2 regions of the Bradyrhizobium sp. USDA 372 genome follow, and region 2 is predicted to be linked to the other one. Evidence: riboswitches for the same ligand, from Rfam matches in the RefSeq annotation. Region 2 holds a riboswitch; the other holds the start of a gene.
The links. A riboswitch is a leader RNA that binds a small molecule or an ion and turns the genes downstream of it on or off. The one in region 2 is predicted to bind cobalamin.
Positions count from the first base shown of each region.

Region 1: another riboswitch for cobalamin. It lies ahead of metE (5-methyltetrahydropteroyltriglutamate--homocysteine S-methyltransferase); the one in region 2 lies ahead of AB7M16_RS33315 (DUF1636 family protein).

Region 1 covers NZ_JBRJHR010000001.1:5,493,032-5,501,778, forward strand. Annotated here, with positions in the region: gene AB7M16_RS25690 (hypothetical protein) at 202-510, shown strand; gene AB7M16_RS25695 (nodulate formation efficiency C protein) at 1,612-2,334, opposite strand; cobalamin riboswitch at 3,287-3,489, shown strand; gene metE (5-methyltetrahydropteroyltriglutamate--homocysteine S-methyltransferase) at 3,591-5,936, shown strand; gene AB7M16_RS25705 (hypothetical protein) at 6,449-6,679, opposite strand; gene AB7M16_RS25710 (hypothetical protein) at 8,124-8,384, shown strand; partial or broken gene AB7M16_RS25715 (IS3 family transposase) at 8,422-8,697, shown strand.
Region 2 covers NZ_JBRJHR010000001.1:7,152,660-7,161,406, forward strand. Annotated here, with positions in the region: gene cbiB (adenosylcobinamide-phosphate synthase CbiB) at 1-547, shown strand, start outside; gene cobD (threonine-phosphate decarboxylase CobD) at 559-1,524, shown strand; gene AB7M16_RS33305 (cobyric acid synthase) at 1,513-2,961, opposite strand; gene cobO (cob(I)yrinic acid a,c-diamide adenosyltransferase) at 2,969-3,604, opposite strand; cobalamin riboswitch at 3,645-3,865, shown strand; gene AB7M16_RS33315 (DUF1636 family protein) at 3,960-4,334, shown strand; gene cobW (cobalamin biosynthesis protein CobW) at 4,331-5,380, shown strand; partial or broken gene cobN (cobaltochelatase subunit CobN) at 5,380-8,629, shown strand; gene cobG (precorrin-3B synthase) at 8,626-8,747, shown strand, end outside.

The sequences.
Region 1 (8,747 bases), 1.7 Mb from region 2:
GTGTGCGTGCGGCGGTATCCTTCGAGCATCGGCGGCTCTCTCACCGCGAGCGTGCTGTACCCTCTGGACGTAAGGAGGAGATTCTCATCGCGTGGCGCCGAACTCGGGATGCTGGACAAGCCCGAGCCTTGGAACGCTGTGCTCCCTCCTTGCAAAAATTGAGCGGCTATGAGGCGTCGGTGCTTGCGGCGGAGTCAGGCGTTGAGGAGCAACCTTGCCATTGTTGGTGACGACTTCCATCGGCAAACCGGACAGTTCCGACGAGGGCGAGGAAATGCGCCCCAAAGTCTTGTCACGAAAAAGATGCTCAAAAAGGATCTGCTCTGGCTCGCTCTGACCGGTTTAGACAAAGACGTGATGGAGTTCAGCCTCAACGCTCGCCGCGTAAATGAAGGTTTCTTAGTTCGAGCAAACCGCGCAAATCCGTTCCTTGTTACGCCAGACGAGATGATCGTTGATACCAATCGCATTATGGCATTTGGCTCCTCCGCGCGGCACCATAGTCGTTAGTGCTACTGCCCAGACGTGTGTACAAGAATTGAACTGTTTATGGCTCAGGCGCTACGGGCCGCCGCTCTTCGGTAGTGACGGTTCCCCGCGATCTCAAGTGACTTACCCAGGAGCGCTGGCATCAGTGCCCGTTTTCTCCAGGAATTGAAAAGGCTGCGATATTGAGCCGCGGGCTTTGCCGTGGATGCACCAGGCGTGGGCAAGCTGCCCACGTGTTCGGACAATCGCGAGTGCCATGCAATTCGTGTGAGGTTTAAGTCCACAATACGTGTTTGCCCATCGCGTACTTCGGGTGAATAGCTCTGGTGCGGTTTAGCCGACTCAAGCTACATCATTCTAAAGCACATCACTACATAATGGGAATGACATGGTCGCAGTCGTTCGGGAAGTACCGGTCTCATCTTACGCGCTTGAAGTAGATGGCCAACTCAGAGCCGAATTCGCAACCAAAGACGGTGCCACCGCAGGTGGAGCAGAATTAAAAAGGCGGTTTCCCATGCTTAAAATCCGGGTCTATGACGTGCAGACGAATGAGTGCGAGGAAATCTACGGCTGAGTCAGTGCGGTAATCGACGTTCTTGCGTACTGCTCCGGAGCTTCCCGCCCTGCGCACTCGGAAATTGGCAGGCGCTCAGCGGGTATGCCCGGGGTTGCTACCCTGTAACTTCCTGTTTCGTCTCAGCATCGGTCCCTAGTGCCGGCTCAAAGTCGCTAAGCTCACGCTCCTGCGTATGCCGCGCAATTACACGATGCGCGGCGCGCACCCCGAATCGGCTTGGCCGGAGGCATCTCCAAGGGCTCTAGTGAAGAATGCATGAGAGCTGGTTCCCCCGCAGTTGGTGTACTCTAACAGGGTGGAGTGCAGGCGGGCAAACCACATCTCGCAAACTAGTACGCGCCACTGAGCTCGACACCTGGCGGAAAAACGCAATCGTGCTGCTCGACCTTCCGTACGACGGGCCGAACTGCTGCGAGAAAGGCAGGCGGACTGTTGCGGAGCCGTTAAACAACGCAACTGCAGAGCGCGTGTCTCTTGCAGTTAGTACGAGGCGTTCGACCGTGCGGCAGCTGCGGTGCGGTGTTGCTCTGCGCGACCGTCTGCTAAGGCCTTCGCTCTCCTGAGTCTTGCTCTTCCTTTGGCTCGGTTCGTTGGAACCAGGAGCCCGGAGGAAATTTCGCGATGCGCTTGGCAAAAGAGGATTGTGGCTCCCAATCTTGGCCTTCGCTCTTCTCAAAAGTGATGACCCCGTTGTGTGTAAAATAACGTGGTCCTTGGATATCGCAATTCACCAAGAGCAGAATGCGCCATAGATCGCCTTTCTCGTTCGGCTTGTCATTCTGCTTGGGTAAGTAGTCTACCCCAACAGGTTCAATGATAGTGCATCGGCCCTGCCGCAGAAGATCGCCGAGCCGGCCTTGCGGCGTAGTCACAAAGTTGAAGTTACTTGGATCATGCAGAAAGCTAAGGTTTGCGTCCCTTTCACCATCTGCGACTTCTTTGGCGATCAACGAGAGCGCTAGGGCACGCCAGCCCAATTCCATCGGCTTCGCATAGGTTGACGCAAGCTCAGTCGTACCGTCGAGCGCGACTTTCCAGGTGATCGCGTACTGTTCGTCTGATTTGTTGTCTCGGTGCCTGGTCCACGAAACGAAAACATGGTCGCTTTCGCCGAGTTCAGCGACCCCCCACATCTGAGGGACGAACTGTGCCACCTTCGAGACATTCGAGATGATTTGTTCTATCGTCTCACCATCTTGCGCTCGCCAAGTTGACTTAAGTCTTTCGACAAGGGGGTTGTCGCTGGCGCGAATAGTGTTGCTCATGGCAGCCGGCCAGCCTAGGCAGATTAAAAGTCCGCCCAGGCGAAGCCATAGCGCGGGTCTTCCCGACATTCTCTTCATAATCCTCCGCCTATCGCGTTTCATCCATACATCTTTCAAAGCGGTAACCTTGAACCTGCTATGAGCGAGCGCAAGAAGTTTACGGAGACGCGACGGGGCACCCGCGGCTGTCCCACGCGGGCAGGCGCTCCCCTCTATGTCACGCGCCCCTAACTTCCCTAGCCAGCGACAGCGTCAATTGGCTGAGCTGGACAACCCCAAGCAGAAGAGACTGGGCATGTCGAGGGGCTTGCATTCTTCGTGCCAGGCAGCAGGCAGAGATTTGCATGGGTTTTATGTCCCTCTTGTCCACTTTCCGACCTGCGCACGGTTCGATGTTTCCATTCAGTGTATCGGCCGTAGCTCGATGCCAAGTGCCTGATGAGAATCGGGAGTGCGTTTGCCGTCATTGAACCGTGTGGTTCGCTATAGTTGCCCGTCGGCGTTCGGCCTACATGATGGCTGGCGATACGAAGCCGACTTAATCGACGAACTTTGAAGTCTGGCTGGCACGAAAATCAACCTGCTCGCCGCGTATGTGGCTAGATTGCGCCGCCTGCCTTGACGTGTTCAATGGGGATCCTCTAGTCGAGAAAATAGCTGGCCAGCGGATGTGCTGGGCGAACCGCTGGAAGTCGGAAGCCGCATCGAATGCATTCTGCTCGAAACGGCGGTAATCGCCGCCGCGCGGGCTGGTTTTGTCCCTTTCATTGATGGGGCGGGCGGCGTCGCCTCAAGGCAGCTCCGAGTCTCACTCCCACATCTGAGACAAGGACATCTCTGATTGCGACAGCTCTGTTTAGAGAATCATAGAGATGCACGGTCATTCGCCTACTAGATGTCTCAGATTAGCGTGCCACAAAATCTGAGAGGTTGACGGAAGAGTCCTCCTGCCGATAATCGAACTCGTCGAGGTTCTCCGAATCCCGCTTGATCCGGAGCTAAGAGGGAAGCCGGTCCAAATGCCGGCGCTGCCCCCGCAACTGTGAGCTGCGAGCTACTGTCCAACGATGTCACTGAAGCCCGCACGGCTTCGGGAAGGCCGGACAGCAGCGACGACCAGCGAGCCAGGAGACCTGCCCCGACGATAGATTGGTCCACGGGCGGGGTGTCTCGGTGGTGCGCCAAGCAGCCGTCGCGCGCGCGACTTCCTCTGCCTGCGTCCGCCATGGCCTCTGTCCCCAACAGGGGTTTACACTATGTCTCTTCTCTCTCTTCCGGTTGCTACGCTCGGTACGCCACGCATCGGTCCAAGGCGTGAGCTCAAATTCGCTCTTGAAAGCTACTGGGCGGGAAAGATCAGCGAACAGCAATTGCTCGAGGACGCATCCGGTCTGCGCGCAGCGAACTGGGCCCGTCAGAAGTCTCTCGGCGTTACGATCATTCCGTCGAATGACTTCTCGCTGTATGATCAGGTGCTCGATACAAGTGTCATGGTTGGTGCTATCCCGGAGATCTACGCCTCGAAACGAGAATACGTTTCCCTCAAGACGTACTTCGCCATGGCTCGCGGATCACAATGCGACGACCAGGATGCGAGTTGCGGTCTGGGGCCGCGGAGGTCTGGCGCACCCGCGCAGGAAATGACTAAGTGGTTTGACACCAACTACCATTACATGGTTCCCGAGTTTTACAAGGGACAAGCGTTCAGACTTTGCTCTCGCAAACCCATTGAAGAGTATGAGGAAGCAAAGGCTCTTGGCTTTCAGACCCGCCCTGTCCTGATCGGGCCGATCACATTCCTAAAGCTCGGCAAGAGTGCCGATAGCGCGTTCCAGCCCCTCTCCCTACTCGATGATCTAATACCGGTCTATATCGAGGTTCTGCATGAATTGGCCGAACGAGGGGCAAGTTGGGTTCAATTTGACGAGCCCTGCCTGGCCCTTGATCTGGATGAGGCGGCGCGAAAATCATTGCTACATGCCTATAACCGGTTCGCAAAGGAGGGACCGGCTATCAAAATCATGGTTGCCAGCTATTTCGGCGAGCTAGGCCACAATCTGGATACCGCATTGAGCCTCCCGGTTTCCGGTCTGCACCTCGATCTGGTCCGAGCGCCAGAGTTGTTGGATCAGGTCATCGCTGTCGGCCGAAGTGACCTCGTCATGTCGCTCGGGGTCATCGACGGCCGGAATGTATGGCGGTCGAACTTGTCGTCGCTCCGTCAGCGGATGGAGCCCGCGATTGCGAAGCTCGGCAAGCACCGTGTACAGCTCGCCCCATCCTGCTCGCTGCTTCATGTGCCAGTGGACGTTGAACTCGAGACCGGGCTCACGTCCGACGTCAAGAGCTGGCTTGCTTTCTCGGTTCAGAAGATGCGTGAGCTTGCGATCCTGGCGCGAGCACTCGCTGGCGACCAGAATGTCGAGCTCGCTCTCGCCGATTCGGAATGCGCTGCGACTGCCCGGCGGACTTCGCCCAAGATCCATGATACCAATGTCGCTGTGAGGATGAGGGCGATCGACCAGACAATGCGCCGGCGCGCCAGCCCATTTGTCCGTCGTTCCGAGATCCAAAGGGAACGCTTTGGACTACCAACGTTTCCCACCACGACAATCGGATCGTTTCCGCAGACCACAGAAGTCCGAAATGCTCGTGCGGCGCATGCGCGAGGTGCGATGAGCGACGAACAATACGACGAGTTTATCAAGGAAGAGATAGCCCGCGCCGTACGTTGGCAGGAGGACATCGGTCTTGACGTCCTCGTGCACGGCGAATTTGAGCGCAATGACATGGTGCAGTACTTTGGCGAGCAACTCGCCGGCTTCCTATTTACCAGGAATGGATGGGTACAGTCTTATGGTTCGCGCTGCGTCAGGCCTCCGATCCTGTTTGGCGATGTAGTGCGGTCGAAGCCGATCACTGTGGACTGGTGGCGCTACGCGCAATCACTAACTAGCAAGCCAATGAAGGCGATCTTGACCGGACCGGTCACGATCCTGAACTGGTCGTTTGTTCGCGATGACATTCCTAGAAGCGAGGTCTGCCGCCAGCTTGCGCTCGCGATCCGCGACGAAGTCCGCGATCTCGAGAATGCCGGTGCAGCCATGATCCAGATCGACGAAGCTGCACTCCGGGAAGGATTGCCATTGCGCCGATCGGCGTGGAAGGCATATCTCGATTGGGCGGGAGATTGCTTCCGCATTTGCTCATCGGGCGTTGCCGATCAAACGCAAATCCATACACACATGTGCTACTCGGAGTTTAACGACATCATCGGTGCAATCGCTGCAATGGATGCGGATGTCATTTCGATCGAAACGTCGCGGTCGAAAATGGAGCTACTGGACGCATTCAGCAAGTACGAATATCCAAATCAAATCGGACCGGGCGTGTACGACATCCACTCTCCACGCGTTCCGGAGGTGGGCGAAATGAAGGAGCTGATGGTGCTGGCTCGGACGCGTTTGCAGGAATCGCAGCTCTGGGTCAATCCGGACTGCGGCCTAAAAACTCGCAATTGGGAGGAGGTTCGGCCTGCCCTAACCAACATGGTCGTTACCGCCCGCGAACTGCGTGCAGCATCCGATCCGCAAAACCATTGATCCCGCGCTCGGGTCTGTTCTCGACCAAGCGAATTCGCTTGTGCTCATTTGCGTTCTCCACAATCTCGAGCAAGCCTTGGGCCAACAAAAATGCCTAGCCCGGCTTGGTGGTCCGAACGAGGTGCACCCGGAGGAACGACGCAGACGCGTCGCGCTACTTGGCCGAGAGAGAATAGCCGACGGTTCATCAAGGTGAGAACATTCGCCGAAAATATGGACTCATATCGACACGTTTATCGTAGCTCATTATGACGTGGTAAGCGATCGTTGGTTTGAGATTCAGAATCTACACAGAGGTGTGTCGCTCGCGAGTACATTAGGAACGGTTGCGACAGCAATGCGAGGAGTGATGCCGGACGGTCACCGCACGCCCCCACCATAATCGGTCCCGCTCGGACATGTTTCCCGTCAGGCGCTCTCATGCGATGAACTCTACATAGTGTCCGACGAGAGGACGCCGAAGCCAGTTCCTGCCTCAACTCACGCCAATCTATTTTGCAGGATCGCCGCCGCTATCCGGGCCAGATACGCCAATGCGTCGGCTGCACGGCGACGTGCTCTCCGGTATTCGCGTTGATCCATCCGCCGAACACCCGGCGACAAGGAAAGATCACCCGGTGAATTGAATTGCCCTCGATCACGGCAATCTCCAGATCCTGATCGAAGGGCGGCGTGATTTCGAGCCGCTCCCAGATCGAATCGCCACTGGATCCTGGACGAAGTTCATCGCTGCCAGCTGACAAATGCAGACAACCTTGTGAACATTACGAACATCGCTTGGCTTCCGCGCGAACAGGCTCTGCCCGACTCGACCGGACGGCGCGCGGTCTCTATGGCGTGAGCCCGCGGCAGAGGGCAATCGGCCGTGGCATCGTTGGTACGGAACACGATCCGCTCGCGAACCGAAATATTTGGATTTCTGCCGGGAAACAAGGCCTGAGCTTCCGTCAAATCGATCTGGGTCAGCTCAATACCTCGGCTGTTGGTATTTGTAACTGTTCTGCACGAACTAAACTGGTCTGCAGCTCCGGCAATCCGGCCCGGAGCGGGGTAAATGGTCCGGCTTTCTGTCATGTCACGTCTCTTGTTGGTGAGACATCTCCGTGTTCTGCAGCGTCATCGCGTGGGTGTGCAGGCGACCTCAGCCGCGCTCTCGCGCGCGTAGCACGCGCTCCAGCGAGAGCGCGAAGAATTCGGTTGACACCATTAGGATGGACGTAGCTTCGCTCCGAGCCCATAATCGGGCTTGTCCGCAGGTCGATAAAGTAGACGCCATCGCAAGCGGCGCAACTTATCATGTGCAGGTCATTGACCCGCGGCTCGGCTGCGCCCGGAAGGAGTCCTAAAAAGTGATCGCTGGTAGCCGGACATGAAGGCATCATAGGCTCAAGTCGTTCTTTCCGCCATGCGTCTGACCTTACTAGAAGATCACTTCTATTAGGACGCAGCCGCCGCAGCATTGATGCGGGTCAAAAGGCTGGTCCGTCCGGGAGTGGTTGAGCTCGAGCGGTCGCTACGTGCCGCAGACGCTCGCGTTGGCAGTCGACATGTCCGAACTCGGGCGTCCGCCAGGGCCTGGCGCTCTCTGCAACACGCCAGCGTGTTGATTTGAGGCGCAACTCACGCTTCATGGGCTACGGCAGCATTTTTCCTCATTGCTCCGTGCACGCGGATGGTCAAACGATTGTTCGCCTTTCATTGTCGGTAGCCTTGCCGAGGCTGATCCACCCTTAGGGTTTGGCACTGAAATCCGAACCTGGGCTCGTCGAAACGTCGGCTGCGACAAGCCTTATGATCGGCTTTGCTGTGCCGGCTGCGGGGGACCGTCGGGTGCAAGATCGGGGTTCCTTGCCTGATTGCCGCACGATCTCCTGCGCGTAAGTGCATGTTGCCCTCGATCGTCTCTGCGAGACAATCCTCGATCAAAGACTTGATTTTGCCGGTCGGCGGCATGAGGCTCCTGAGAGGCGCTGCCCCTCGGCTCAAACGGTCGTGCGATACCGCAGGTAGGACAGACAGGCCGTCGCTATTCTTCGCGACAACAAGCGGCTCGCGCGCCGCGCTGTTACATCTGGATCTATCTTCGGAGGAGCAGACAGACCTCTTGGGGTGCTGCTTGAGGCAGATCAAATACTCTCGGTGCGAATGGCAGAATAGTGGATAAGCGAACCACGGGAAGAGAGGGGCATGCCTTCATTTAATGTTCGGTTTATTAAGACCGTTTGTGACGATACTGGCGGCGAGCATCGTGCGTGCCAGGCAGCATTCAAGGTCGATGCCGCCTCCCTGAGTGCTGCTGCTCAGCAGGCGGAGACTGATTTTTGCAAGCAAAAGAGTGTCCGCGAGTGGACAATCTTCGCCGATGTGTTGGAGCTTCGAACCCCACCTGCATTAGCTAATCCGTCCACATCAGCCTTTCGAGCATCCCGCCAGGACGAGCTCTCATGAGCAAGCAAGGGTTTCGCACTTCCTGAATGTTCCACGGAAGCGGGACTTCTTCAGCGCCGAACAAGGCTCGTAGTTCACGGGCGCGAGGTTCACCGGCGTGCTCGCCTGTCATGGCATCGCCACCAGAATGGACGGCTTGCTTGCCCGGCGCGACAACGTGCTCGTCGAGCATGCCTATGAGACTGTGTCCGACGCCCGCGTCTCGATCGGACGATACCTCGCCTTCTACAATGGCCGGCGTCCGCCTTCGAGCCTTGGCGGCGGCGCTCCGGATCAAGCTTACTTCCGGCCGCTGCCATTCCGTGCGGTAGCCTTACTATGGCAGACGCTCCACTTACACAATCGGCACAGATCGGCAGTCGG
Region 2 (8,747 bases):
CCGCGATCCCGCAGCGCTCGATGAAGCCGGCATCGCGCGCGCGGCGATCGAGAGCCTTGCCGAAAATGCCTCCGACGGCATCATCGCGCCGGTGTTCTGGGGCGCGCTGTTCGGCTTGCCCGGTATCCTCGGCTACAAGGCCATCAACACGCTGGATTCCATGATCGGCCATCGCAGCGAACGGTACGAAGCCTTTGGCTGGGTGGCGGCGCGCATCGACGATGTCGTCAATTTCATCCCGGCGCGGCTCACCGGATTCCTGTTCGTGCTGCTGGCACCGCAGCGGTCGGAGGCATTGGCCTGCATGACGCGCGATGCGCGCCGGCATCGCTCGCCCAATGCCGGCTGGCCGGAAGCGGCGATGGCGGGCGGACTGGGTGTGCGGCTCAGCGGTCCCCGCATCTATCACGGCACTGCGACCGACGAGCCTTGGCTGAACGAAGGCGCGCGCGATCCGCGCGCCGCCGACATTGCGGAGGCGCTGACCGTCTACCGTCGTGCCATGTCGCTGGTCGCAGGCCTGCTTGCGATCCTGGCCTTCGCGTGAAAGAACGGGGCATGCGTGAGCACGGCGGAAATCTGGACCTGGCCCAGCAGCGTTTTGGCGGACGCGCGGAGGATTGGATCGACCTGTCGACGGGCATCAACCGCTTGCCATATCCCGTGGGCGAGGTGAGCGCGCGCGCGTGGAGCGCGCTGCCCTCGCGTGCCGAGATCGAGGCCCTGCATCGGGCCGGCCTGCAGGCCTATCGCACGAGCGCCCCGGTCGTTGCGATGGGCGGTGCACAGGCCGCCATCCAATTGCTGCCGCAGCTTGCGGTGCCAGGGCGCGCGCGCATCCTCGCACCGACCTACAACGAATATGCCGGGGTGCTGTCGGCCGCGGGCTGGGATGTCCAGGAGGCTGCGGAGCTCGATGCGCTCGCGGGTGCGGACCTCGCCATCGTGGTCAATCCCAACAATCCCGACGGTCGACGTCATGCGCCGAAGGACTTGCTGGCATTGCTCCGGCGCGTCGGCCACCTCGTCATCGACGAGAGCTTTGCCGATGCCGATCCGCAATTGTCGCTTGCGCCCGACGCGGATCGGCCGGGACTATTGGTGCTGCGGTCCTTTGGAAAGTTTTATGGGTTGGCCGGCCTGCGGCTCGGCTTCGCAATCGGTGATGCCGCCGATATCGACAGGCTTGCCGCGATGTCGGGCCCATGGCCTGTTTCAGGCGCGGCGATCGAAATCGGCTGCCGAGCCTTGCGCGATAAGGCCTGGGCCGAGGCGACGTCGGCGCGGCTCGCGCGCGACTGTCGTCGTCTCGACGCGATGGCGCATTCGAAAGGCTGGCGGCTGATCGGCGGCACACCGCTGTTCCGCTTGTACGAAACGCCTGACGCGCAGACCGCGCAAGAGAGGCTCGCGCGCGCCCACATCTGGTCCCGTGTCTTCGCGCAACAGCCCACATGGCTGCGCCTCGGGCTTCCCGGCAGGGAAGCCGAATGGACGCGCCTGGCCGAGGCCCTAGCGCGCTAGTGCGAGCAGGCCTTCGACGTCGAGGTGGACTTCGATGTGATCGGCCAGCGCCTCGAGCGCGCTTTCGACCCGGTCGTGATAGGGTTCCTCGCCTGCGGGAATGTCGAGCTTGGCGAGGTATGCCTTGCGGAAATCATCCGACGTGAACAGGCCGTGCAGATAGCTGCCCTGCACGCGTCCGTCGCGCGAGATGGCGCCTTCGGGCTCGCCGCCCAACTTCGCGAAGGGGCGGGCGCGATCCGGGCCGTCGGTGCGGCCGATGTGAATCTCGTAGGCCTGGATCGGCTGATCCGTCGCGGCATGTACGGCCGCAACGCGCGTCAGCGTTTTCTGCGGGCTCATCACCGTCTCGACATCGAGAAGCCCGAGGCCCGGCGTGTCGCCCGCAGGTCCCTCGATGCCCTCGGGATCGGCGACGCTGCGGCCCAGCATCTGATAGCCACCGCAGAGGCCGAGCACATGGCCGCCCCTGCGGTGATGCGCGAGGAGATCGATGTCCCAGCCTTGCGCGCGCAGGAAGGCGAGGTCGCCGCGGGTGGATTTGGAGCCGGGGATGATAACGAGGCGCACGTCGCCCGGGATTGCCTCGCCTGGGCGCACCATCACGAGATCGACGCCTGGCTCGAGCTTGAGCGGGTCGAGATCGTCGAAATTGGCGATCCGCGACAGTGCGAGACAGGCGATCTTGCATTGACCGGGCTTGCGTGCGTCGCGCAGGCCGAGCGCATCCTCGGCCGGCAGCTCGCCGGCGCGCGCGAACCAGGACAGCACGCCGAGGCCGCGCCAGGCGGTCTTCGCTTCGATCAGCCTGTAACCGTCGTCGAACAGCGTGGGATCGCCGCGGAACTTGTTGATGACGAAGCCGGAGATCATCGCGGCATCGTCGGGATCGATCACCGTCTTGATGCCCACCAGTTGGGCAATGACACCGCCGCGATCGATGTCGCCCACCAGCACGACCGGCACATCCGCCTTGCGGGCAAAGCCCATATTGGCGATGTCGGACTTGCGCAAATTCACCTCGGCCGGACTGCCGGCGCCCTCGACCAGCACCAGATCGGCCCGCGCCTTCAGCCGTTCAAAGCTCGCCAGCACCGCGCCCATCAGCGACGGCTTCATCGCCGCGTATTCGCGCGCGCGTGCGGTCGCGATGCGCTTGCCATGGACCACGACTTGCGCGCCGACGTCGGTCTCGGGCTTGAGCAGCACCGGGTTCATGTCGGTGTGCGGCTCGACGCCGGCGGCAAGCGCTTGAAGCGCCTGGGCGCGGCCGATCTCGCCGCCATCGACGGTGACGGCGGCGTTGTTCGACATGTTCTGCGGCTTGAACGGCAGCACCCGCAGACCACGGCGCGTGAAGGCGCGCGCGAGGCCGGCGACGATGAGCGATTTGCCCACGTCCGAGCCGGCCCCCTGGATCATCAATGCGCGTGCCATCGTGCCTTCAGAACTCGACGCCGGCCTGCGCCTTGATGCCGGAACGGAACGGATGCTTGACCAGCGTCATCTCGGTGACGAGGTCGGCGATCTCGATCAGCTCGTCCTTGGCGTTGCGCCCGGTGAGCACGACATGCGTCATCGGCGGCTTCTGCGTCGTCAGGAACTCCACCACCTCGGCAATGTCGAGATAGTCGTAGCGGAGCGCGATGTTGATCTCGTCGAGCACGACCATACGCAAGTTCGCGTCAAGGATCAGCTCCTTGGCTTTCTCCCAGCCGGCGCGTGCGGCGGCGATGTCGCGGGCACGGTCCTGCGTCTCCCAGGTGAAGCCTTCGCCCATCGCGTGGAACTGGCAGAGATCGCCGAAATGGCCGGTGAGCAGGCGCCGTTCGCCGGTATCCCAGGCGCCCTTGATGAATTGCACCACCGCGCAAGGGAAGCCATGCGCGACGCAGCGAACGATCATGCCGAAGGCCGAGGAGGATTTTCCCTTGCCCGCGCCGGTATGGACGATGATCAGGCCCTTTTCGCCGCTCTTGGTCGCCATGATCTTGTCGCGGGCGGCCTTCTTCTTCGCCATCTTCTGGGCGTGCCTGATGTCGGTATCCTCGGCTGATTGGGTATCCGGTTCAGACGTCATGGGACCCGGTCCTTCGGCTTGACAAGTGGCGGCCACCGGCAAATGGTGGCCCGGCGTTGGTTCCTGTCCTATGACAGGCGAAGAGGGAATGCGATAGGGTCCGAATCGGCAAGATTTGGATCCAAACAGCAGCCGCCCCCGCGACCGTGACCGGAGAGATGCCCGAAGCCACTGATTCCTTTCGGAATCGGGAAGGCGGGGATCGAAGGGCCAAAACCCTGCTCCGCAAGCCGGGAGACCTGCCAGCGCGGACGAGTTTTGGACCGGCGGACGGGGTGTTCCGCGACGGGGAAGCGGGCCTTCAGGAGAATGGTCCGTGCGCCTCATCGCCTCCCGCTGTTATCTGGAAGAGGCGATGACCGTCACACTTCATGTCTGCATCACCTGCCGCGCCGGCCAGACGCTGGGCGAGGGCGAGACGACGCCCGGCAAGCGCCTGCACGGCGCGATCCTCGAGGCCGGCGTGCCGGAGGGCGTCAGCGTGGTTCCCGTCGAATGCCTGTCGGCCTGCAGCCAGGGCTGCTCGGTCGCGCTCAGCGCACCCGGCCGCTGGTCCTATGTCTATGGTCGCCTGTCCGATGCGAACGCACAGGACGTGGTCGCAGGCGCCGCTGCCTACGCTGCCGCGCCCGATGGCATCGTGCCCTGGCGCAGCCGTCCCGAAATCTTCCGCAAGCAGTCGCTTGCCCGCATTCCCCCCATTGCCGTCGTGCCGGAGGCCGCTGAATGAACTCGCTCGCAAAAGTCCCTGTTACGGTGGTCACCGGTTTCCTCGGTTCCGGCAAGACGACGCTGATCCAGCATCTGCTCAGCAATGCCGGCGGCAAGAAGCTCGCGGTGCTCGTCAACGAGTTCGGCAGCGAGGGCGTCGATGGCGAGATCCTGAAGTCTTGCGCCGATGCGAACTGCCCGGAGGAGAACATCGTCGAGCTCGCCAATGGCTGCATCTGCTGCACGGTGGCCGATGATTTCATTCCGACGATGGAGCAATTGCTGGCGCGGCCGGTGCGGCCCGATCACATCCTGATCGAGACCTCCGGCCTGGCATTGCCGAAGCCGCTGTTGAAGGCGTTCGACTGGCCGGAGATCCGCTCGCGCATCACGGTCGACGGCGTGATTGCGCTGGCCGACGCCGAGGCTGTCGCGGCCGGCCGCTTCGCGCCGGATCCGGCTGCGGTCGAAGCGCAGCGCGCGGCGGACGAAAATCTCGATCACGAGACGCCGCTGTCGGAGGTGTTCGAAGACCAGATCGCCTGTGCCGACATCGTGCTGCTGACCAAGGCCGACCTTGCGGGCACCGCGGGCATCGAAGCCGCAAAGGCGGCGATCACCGCCGAGATGCCGCGCCGCGTGCCGATGCTGCCGGTCACAGACGGCGCGATCGATGCGCGCGTCATTCTCGGGCTCGGTGCGGCGGCCGAGAACGATCTCGCCGCGCGCCCCTCGCATCATGACGGCGAGGAAGAGCACGAGCATGATGATTTCGCCTCCGTCGTGATCGACCTTCCGGAGGTCGCGGATATCGAGGCGCTGGTCGCATCGGTGCAGAAGCTGGCGCGCGAGCAGAACGTGCTGCGGGCCAAGGGCTACATCGCGGTCGCGGGCAAGCCGATGCGCCTGTTGCTGCAGGCGGTCGGTGAGCGCGTGCGCCACCAGTTCGACAAGCCATGGGGCGCGGGTCACAGGCAGTCCAAGCTCGTCGTGATCGGCGAGCACGGCGATATCGACGAGGCCGCCATCAAGGCAGGACTTGGTCTTTCAGGATCTGGCATCTGATGCACGTCGTCTTCCGCGAGAGCCGCGGTCTCGAGGAGACCGCGACGCCAAGAGACATCGGCCAGGACCCGGCCGATCTCGTGGTGCTCTCGTATTCGGACTCCGACCTTGCCGCGTTTGCGGCCGGCTGGCGGCGCGGCCGAGGCAGCCTGCCGTCGCTGCGGCTCGCCAATCTCGCCGAGCTGCGTCATCCGCTGTCGGTCGACACCTATATCGAGCGCACGCTGTCGCAGGCGCGCGGCATATTGGTGCGCCTGATCGGCGGGGGAATCCTATTGGGCGTACGGGCTCGCGGCGCTCCAGCAACTCGCGAAAGAGCGCAACATCGTGCTCGCCGTGCTGCCGGCGGACGGCCGCGACGACACGCGGCTGGATGCGTACTCGACCCTGCCGGTCTCGACGCTGCGTCGGCTCAAGGTGCTCTGCGACACTGGCGGTCCGGTCGCCGCGCAAGCCGCGATCGCGCAGCTCGCGCTCGCCTCGGGGCTCTACGCCGGACCTGTCATTGGCGAGATGACCGTGCCCGATATGGGATTCTATGATCCCGCGCGCGGCGTCATTGCCGCGCCGTCGGGCGGCGAGGGGAAGCCGCACGCGCTCGTGACGTTCTATCGCTCCTATGTCACGGCCGCTGATACCGGGCCGGTCGACGCCTTGATTGCCGCGCTGCGCGAGAAGGGATTTGACGCCTACGGCGTGTTCGTCACCTCGCTGAAGGCGCCAGGCGTTGCCGACTGGCTGCGCGCGCATCTGGCGCAGCACCCTGCGGCGGCGATCGTCAACGCGACGGCGTTTTCGGCCCTTGGCGATGACAGCACGACGCCATTCGATGTCGCGTCCTGTCCGGTGTTCCAGGTCGCGCTCTCGACGGCGCGGCGCGAGGATTGGGCGGAATCGCTGCGCGGCCTGTCGCCCGGCGATCTGGCAATGCATGTGGTCCTGCCCGAAGTCGACGGCCGCCTGTTCGCGGGCGTGGTGAGCTTCAAATCGGCGGCAGAGCACGATCCCGATCTGCAGTTCGCGCACCTGGCGCACAGGCCCGACGAGGAGCGCGTCAACGCCGTTGCCGCGCGCGTCGCGGCTTGGCGGCGCCTCGCGGAGAAGCCGATCAGTGAGAAGCGGTTGGCGGTCGTGCTTTCGAACTATCCGGGCCGGCCGCACCAGATCGCGCACGCCGTTGGTCTCGATGCGCTGGCGTCGGTCGAGGCGTTGATTTCCGATGTCGCGGAGCTCGGCTTCGACGTTGCGCCGGTGGATGCGCTCCGCGAGAGACTGTTGAAGCAGAGCTTGAATTGGAGCGTCGCGGATTATCGGGCGGCGCTCTCGTGTCTCCCGCAATCCTTGCAGGACGATCTTGCGCGCGCCTGGGGCGCGCCGGATGACGATCCGAGCTGCCGCGATGGCGTATTCCATTTCGCCGGCATCGCGTGCGGCCGGTCAATCATCGCGGTCCAGCCCGAGCGCGGCGATGCGGCCTCGCGCGATGCCGACTATCACGATCTCGCCCGCACGCCGCGCCATGCCTATGTCGCGTTCTATCTCTGGCTCCGGCAGCAGGGCTGCGATGCCGTCGTGCATATGGGCGCACATGGCACGCTGGAATGGCTGCCGGGCAAATCCGTGGCGCTGTCGCAAGCGTGCTGGCCCGAAGCGCTGATCGGCGATCTCCCCGTCATATATCCCTTCATCGTCAACGATCCCGGCGAGGCCGCGCAGGCCAAGCGGCGCATCGGCGCGCTCACGATCGGCCATCTGCCGCCGCCGCTTGAGACATCCGCGGTGCCGGAAGTTTTGCGCCGGCTCGAACGGCTGCTCGACGAATATTCGACCGCCGATGGTCTCGATCCCGCCCGCCGCCAGCGGTTGATCGCGGCAATCCGCGACGAGGCCCGTGCGGCCGGCCTCGAAGAGGATCTCGGTCTCGAAGCATCGGCTGCGCCGGCCGAAGCGATTCCGCGGATCGATCGCTTCGTCTGCGATCTCAAGGAGAGCCAGTTCGGCGACGGCCTGCACGTGTTCGGCCGCGGCGCCTGTGCCGAAGCGGAGCGGGATGCGTTGCGTGCCGCGCTCGCCGGACAACGCGTTGCGCCGGGACCGTCGGGCTCGCCCTATCGCGGGCGACGGGACGTGCTGCCGACGGGGCGCAATCTCTTCGCCGTCGACCCGCGCGCGGTGCCGACGCCGTCGGCGCATGCGCAAGGCATCAAGCTTGCTGAAGAGCTGCTGCGTCGTCACTTGCAGGATCACGGCGACTGGCCGAAAGGGCTCGTGGTCGACCTCTGGGGCTCGGCGACGATGCGTACCGCCGGTGAGGAGTTTGCGATGGCGCTGCATCTGGCCGGCCTTGCGCCGCGCTGGGATCATGCGTCCGGCCGCGTCACCGGCTACGACATCATCGCGCCGGCCGAGCTCGGCCGTCCGCGCATCGACGTCACGCTGCGCGTATCCGGCCTGTTCCGCGATGTCTTCGCGGGTCTGGCGCAATTGTTCGAAGCCGCCTCCGAAGCGCTTGCGTCGCGAGAAGAAGAGGGTGAGGAGAATCCGTATCGCCACCGCGCGTCCCGCGTGTTCGCGCCGCGGCCCGGACAATACGGCGTCGGGCTCTCGGCTATCTCGGATGCGTTCACGCCGGAGACGCGCGAGGCCGCCGGCGAAGCCTGGCTGTCGGCGTCGTCCTGGGCGTTCTCTGCCGATGGCGCGATGCAGCCGGATCGCGCAGGTATCGAACAGCGTCTCGCGTCCGCCGACGCTTTTGTCCATGTCCAGGACTTGCCCGAAACCGATCTGCTGCTCGCCGCCGATTATGCCGCGCATGAGGCAGGTGTCGCTGCGGCAGCCGCGCATCTCGGCGCAGGCGCGCCGTCGCTCTATCACCTCGATGCGACACGGCCCGGCGAGCCGCATGCGCGCACGCTGACGGAGGAGATCTCACGGGTCGTCCGGGCACGCGCGGCCAATCCGGCCTGGATCGCCGGCATGATGCGCCATGGCTTTCGCGGCGCCGCCGAGATCACCGCGACGCTGGAGCACATGGCGGCGTTCGCGCATCTCGCTGGCGCCGTGCCGCCGCATCTGTTCGACCTCTATTACGACGCGACACTCGGCAACGACGACGTCCGCGCCTTCATGGCGCACGAAAATCCGGCGGCGCTCGCCGCAATGGAAAACTGCTTCACGCACCTGCACGAAGCCTCGCTCTGGCGAACCCGCCGCAATTCGATTGCAGCGGCGCTAAAGGAGGCGTCATGAGCGCGGCCACAGTCAAGGGCTGGTGTCCCGGCGCGCTGCGCCCGATGCAATCGGGCGACGGGCTCGTGGTGCGCGTGCGTCCGTTCGGCGGGCGCCTTGAAGCGCCGCAAATCTCCGG